Regions from separate parts of the Bacillus sp. z50 genome, predicted to be linked through region 2. Evidence: a T-box and tRNA genes for the amino acid it is inferred to sense, from the RefSeq annotation. Region 2 holds a T-box; the other holds one or more tRNA genes.
What was found. A T-box is a leader RNA that pairs with one kind of tRNA and senses whether it is charged. The one in region 2 lies ahead of AC4G3N_RS05740 (valine--tRNA ligase), so its partner is inferred to be a tRNA-Val.

Region 1 (3,179 bases), on a different contig from region 2:
TTTGTATCCGGGCCACTCCCAAGGAACAATAAGCTTCTGCATACATCATGAAGGTTTTACTATCTATGGACAGCAAGGTTCGAGCTTTCTGAATGAGGTTCATAAACATAACTCCTTAGGAAGTAATGGTTTAGTCAATTAATTCTTCTTTTTTCAACATATCCAGGAAATGAACGAACCTGACTTTCACATTCTTCAGGGCTTCCGTCATACTCTTCTGTTAATCGATCCACAAGCTCATTGATACTTAGGTTCATTCATTAGTTCCCAGGTTAAGCCTCCGACTTCACCGAGATTATAATATTTAACATTATGGACGCTTAACATCACTTTCTCCCCATCCATATCACTGACTACATTCCTTTTGGACATAATAAAAGTTGATATATTAAGATTTCTATCCTTCAAGCTAAATTAACTCTGGCAACTTCACTTGTGATTGCAAATCCAAACGCCTGGTACACCATCTGCTTCAATACCTGAATCAACTTCATCACTCCAATTTTAAAAAAAGCCCTATACGATAAATTTGTATAAGGGCTTTTTCCTTCTCTACACAATCAACTTCCTCTGTGACACACCGTTAACTTGCCCACCATCAAAAGTCATTTTCACATGAAGAACCTCAACTCAAGATTCGTTTTTGACATACTTTTTTCTCCTTCACCCCCGATGTATTGTTCTTTATTTAGAACACACGGAGCAAAGCAGGCCCTTTTCATCCTATTATTGTATTGAGTTTATCTATCTTTTATAGATATAATCCTAAACTACAATCAGTTCTCTCAAACTTATAGATATAATTCATAGATCAATAGTCACTAGTTCTCTATAAAGAACTAATGTATACTAAAAATATCATTTTTAGTAAATTATGTCAAACAAATTTATTGAAGATTTTATAATTTTTAGTATGCGCAAAAAGATCCACTGAATGATAAATTTGCTTTCAAAATCGCCAATTATTAGACAGATCTTGGTGATGATTATTACAGACTTTACTCTGAAGAATGTCAGACAGATTCATGAGGACTAAAAAGGCTATGTTCCTTCTCTAATTTAAAGGATCGCTTTGTGTATTTATATAGAAGAAAGATCCTACAACAAAAATTCATCTTGACTTTAACTGACTTACCCTTTATATTAAATATTGTTAATTACATAGTATTCTGATTCCGTAGCTCAGCTGGGAGAGCACCACCTTGACAGGGTGGGGGTCGCTGGTTCGAACCCAGTCGGGATCATATTTTTAGAGAAGGCTTAAGCCCATGTGTATCAAGGGTTTGGGCCTTTTTTCTATTTTCAGTATAAAAGATCTGAAGCAACATACAACCCTACCCGAGCCCACTGTTTCCAAGGGGTTCACCTGTCTCCATTATTTCTATCCGTTTCTGCATTTCCTCATTTGTATGGGAATAGATAGCGAGCGTAATCCCGACTCTAGCATGTCCAAGCCGCTCACTAACCACTATAGGATTCTCTTCCATCCGCATTGATAGCGTTAGTTGCATGAGTTTCCTGAGATTGTGAAAAGGCATATAAGGAACCCCCGCTAGCTTGATTAACCGTCGATATTTTCTCAACAGATTACGCAGTTCTATATATGTCCCGACTGTAGAGACAATGAAGTCTCTTTCAATAATACTCCAATATTTCCCATAGTCGTTCACTTCTGCTATAAAAATAGTAGTACAAACCTTGGTCAGTGCTATTATTGATGGTATGTTAAATACAAACCTATTTTTATAAAAGTATACTATTATATGTCTTTTTATGAGCTCTGGTATAAAGAATTACTTCGGAATCACTTAGCCATTCTAATTTTTTCATATAATAACCTAATTCATCCAAATCAGGCTTGGTTACGGCAATCTCTTTAGTCGCTATTATTTGCTTTCTTCTATCTTCTACAATAAGTGATACTTTAAATTCATTTAAATCTAAGTGAACTAATGGATAAGCTAATTTCCTTTTATCAGGTGACAGCATTCCTTTCCACGCTTGAAAAGTATGTGTTAATTTTTTTTCAAACATTCTTTCTATTGATTGATCAACCTTCTTTATATCCCAATCCTTAGATTCAGCTAAATAAGTCATCCCCCTCTGCAAAGCTAACGTTAATATCTTCTTTTTACCAAAGTCAGTTGCTTTATTATACTTTGATAAGTCTAAAGGTAATTGAACATCATAACTATTTTTAGGGACCAGAACATCGTAGCCTTCTTGTTCTTCTTTAATGACCCGGACATTTTCATAATCACCACAGTGAAAGAAAATGGCTTTACAATCTTCTGTTTTAAATTTCTTACCTAGATACCATAAAAACATTTCAGTTATACATATTGCATCTGTATATATATTTGTTTTATCACTCTCATCTAATAACTGAATATCATTTAAAAACAAGTACATCCACCTCTTTATACAAAAAATAATTTAATTTACATTTTCCCATGGTCTGGAATGCTTAGACATACGCTTGTTTTTACTAGCTTTCTTAACAGCCCTTACTTTTCCTCTTTCCCATTCATAAGTTAAACCTTTAATTGCATTAATTTTGGCTATTTCATTTTTATCTGATGTCATTATATAGCACTCTGATTCATGAGAATTAGTTGCCAGCCAGTCCTCACCTTCTTTAAAAAATGATAAATCTTCAGGTAAGTCAGGGAAAACCCAACCAAATAAAGAATTGGATAGTTCCAAGACTGTTTTTTTTGCATATTCATCTGTGGAAAAATAATATACTTTTGCAGTTTGATTATCTCCTAAAATGTTACTTGCCCATTCAGATTGCTCTTTCATAAGCTTAAATGATGGATCAAACTTTCGTAGAATGGGGGCAAACTTAGTTAAGTCTCCCATATCCTTTCTAAGAACTAAATGCCAATTCAATAAGCTCACGGTATGTATTTCCAGACGGATTCTTTGTAATTTTGAACATAGATATTACCCCTCACTATTTTTTGAAAAGAAGAATATACCTAACCCCTTCTTCCATTTATTTAAACACATATTTACATTAAATTTCACTACTTCTCTATGATACTTAACTAGTTGTTATACACTGGTGATTCTCTCAAAGAATCAGTTTATTAGTAATATTTTGTCTCTATACAAAACGATTAAGCAGAAGGTAAAGTAAATATATAACCTTTCTTTTTTGATACATACTTATA
Region 2 (3,179 bases):
GGAGGAGCAAAAGGAATTTATTCGTGAAATGGTAACAACCATCGAAAAGAAGTGGTATATGTCTCCGTTTGAGCAGTTGTTTAGTATGTGCTTTTATGACTTGTCTCAGGCTCTGACGTATTCCTTAAATAAACTGAAGGAGTGGTTTGACCTAACAAAGGAAGAAGAAAAAGTACGCAGTGTGGTGACCCATGGAAATATCTCAATTCATCATTTCTTATATAGTGAAAATGGTTATGGCCATTTTATCAATTTTGAACAGAGTAAAACCGCACCTGCCTATTTCGACTTATTGCCTTTTGTCGTTAAGCAGTTAAAAACTTATCCAATCCAGGGTGAAGAAATAGTTGAGTGGATCTATCTTTATCTGAAGTATTTTCCCTACAAGGAGGGTGAGCTGCGTTTATTCTTATCCTATTTAGCCTATCCGGCTAATTGTATCAAGGTAGTAGAACAATACTCCAGAAAAAAAGGTAAACAGGATGAAATACAATTTTGCCGAAGATTCCAAAGGCAGTATTGGTTATTAAAAAACATTGAATATATTATTATGAGGATGGAACAAATAGAAGAAAGCAAAAAGGCGAAGGAAGAGAAATAAAAGATATGGCATCAACATAATAAAATGATAGGCTGTATCAAACAAAAACCAGGCAAACCTACCTGGTCTAAATGAATAGTTATAAAAGATTACAGAATATCAAAGTGGAAGGCTAAAGCAAGACCAATCAGTAATAATAGCAGAAATAAATCAAAAGTGGTCGGAAAAAAGAATGTCCGGATTCCTTGAAAAACGGCAAAGGGAATGGAGAATTGCTGTAAGACATTTCTTGTATTTCGAATCCACGGAGGCATATTGTATTGAGTTACCTTTTTTCGCATGTAAATTCCCCCTTTATGATAGAATATAAAATTACCCCTGAATGGGTGTCTGTACAGCATTATTTAAAGCGTCTAAGAATGAGAATTGACGATGACACCTTGGACATAGGCTTGAATAAAATATAGAAAAATGGGAAACAATGATTGACGAGTAGATGCATACTTATGTATGATAACAGTATTAAAAAATGATTTCCGATTATGAGAAACCAAAATAACAATGAAAAGCTTTGAATGGGAAGAGTATGTGATTAAGACTGTAAGAGAGAGGAATCCATCGGCTGTAAGATTCCTTCAGTAACCGTAATCGCAGAAGGTCGCCCGGGAGCTGTTTCCGTGAACGTCAATAGTAGCGGATAACCGGTGAAGAGCCGTTAACGAAATGAAGTGCCGATACAACAGTTATTTGTATTGGAACAAAGGTGGTACCGCGAGACATACCGTTTCGTCCTTTTTATATAGAGGATGAAGCGGTTTTTTTATTGCGTTTTTCACCAATTATGAAAGTAAAGGAGAATGAAAAATGGAGCAACAAACGGATATTGGTATGCCAACCAAATACGATCCTCAATCAATCGAAAAAGGACGCTATGATTGGTGGTTAAAGGGTAAATTCTTTGAAGCGGGACAGGATAAACAAAAAGAACCTTATACGATTGTAATTCCTCCTCCAAACGTAACGGGTAAACTGCATTTAGGTCATGCATGGGATACTGCGCTTCAGGATATTTTGACAAGAATGAAGAGAATGCAGGGTTATGACGTATTATGGCTGCCAGGTATGGACCATGCGGGAATCGCAACTCAAGCGAAGGTAGAAGAAAAACTGCGCAATCAAGGTGTTTCACGTTATGATTTGGGACGTGAGAAATTTGTTGAAGAAACATGGAAATGGAAAGAGGAATACGCATCTCATATCCGTGAGCAATGGGCAAAAATTGGATTGGGCCTTGATTATACTCGTGAACGCTTTACTCTAGATGAGGGACTTTCAAAAGCTGTTCGTGAAGTGTTTGTAAAACTTTATGAAAAAGGCCTTATTTACCGCGGTGAATATATTATTAACTGGGATCCAAGTACAAAAACAGCGATCTCTGATATTGAAGTAATTCATAAAGAGGTTAAGGGTGCTTTTTATCATATGCGCTACCCACTTGCAGATGGCAGCGGGCATATTGAAGTTGCGACAACTCGTCCGGAAACAATGCTTGGCGATACAGCAGTTGCAGTTCACCCGGAAGATGACCGTTATAAGCACCTGATTGGAAAAACGGTTATCCTGCCAATCGTAGGAAGAGAAATTCCGATTGTTGGCGATGATTATGTAGAGATGGATTTTGGTTCCGGCGTTGTAAAAATTACACCAGCACATGATCCTAATGACTTCGAGGTAGGTAATCGTCATAATCTTGAACGCATTCTAGTTATGAATGAAGACGGAACGATGAACGCGAAGGCTGGCAAATATGAAGGTATGGACCGTTTCGATTGCCGTAAGCAAATTGTGAAAGATCTTCAGGATCAGGGAGTGTTGTTCAAAATTGAAGAGCATATCCATCAGGTTGGACACTCTGAAAGAAGCGGATCTGTTGTAGAGCCTTATTTATCTACACAATGGTTTGTTAAAATGGGACCATTGGCAGAGCGTGCAATTGAAATGCAATCCACTGAAGGTAAAGTAGAATTCGTACCGGAACGCTTTGAGAAAACATATTTGAATTGGATGGATAATATCCATGACTGGTGTATCTCCAGACAGCTTTGGTGGGGTCACCGCATTCCGGCTTGGTACCATAAGGAAACAGGCGAGGTACATGTAGGAATGGAAGATCCTGCAGATATCGAAAACTGGACGCAGGATACAGATGTATTGGATACATGGTTCAGTTCTGCGTTATGGCCGTTTTCCACAATGGGCTGGCCTGATACAGATTCAGAAGACTTTAAACGTTATTATCCAACAGCAGCTCTTGTGACTGGATACGATATTATTTTCTTCTGGGTATCAAGAATGATTTTCCAGGGACTTGAATTCACTGGAGAGCGTCCATTCAAAGATGTATTGATTCATGGACTTGTACGTGATGAGCATGGCAAGAAAATGAGTAAATCTCTTGGTAATGGTGTAGATCCAATGGAGGTTATTGAGAAATATGGTGCGGATTCATTAAGATATTTCTTAACAACTGGAAGCTCACCAGGTCAGGATTTACGTTTCAGCTATGAAAAAGTAGAATCTGTTTGGAACTTTGCCAATAAAATTTGGAATGCATCCCGTTTCTGCTTGATGAATATGA

Region 1: it encodes a tRNA-Val, which carries the amino acid that the T-box ahead of AC4G3N_RS05740 (valine--tRNA ligase) is inferred to sense. The anticodon was not compared.

Annotation. Positions count from the first base shown of each region.
Region 1 is NZ_JBZFQL010000002.1:698,585-701,763, forward strand. It holds gene AC4G3N_RS09200 (lasso peptide biosynthesis B2 protein) at 1-103, opposite strand, end outside; partial or broken gene AC4G3N_RS09205 (lasso peptide biosynthesis PqqD family chaperone) at 135-372, opposite strand; tRNA gene AC4G3N_RS09210 (tRNA-Val) at 1,172-1,244, shown strand; gene AC4G3N_RS09215 (hypothetical protein) at 1,335-1,538, opposite strand; gene AC4G3N_RS09220 (hypothetical protein) at 1,744-2,406, opposite strand; gene AC4G3N_RS09225 (stage III sporulation protein AH) at 2,437-2,904, opposite strand.
Region 2 is NZ_JBZFQL010000001.1:1,196,367-1,199,545, reverse strand. It holds gene ysxE (spore coat protein YsxE) at 1-601, shown strand, start outside; gene AC4G3N_RS05745 (YszA family small membrane protein) at 691-882, opposite strand; T-box leader at 1,104-1,338, shown strand; gene AC4G3N_RS05740 (valine--tRNA ligase) at 1,406-3,179, shown strand, end outside.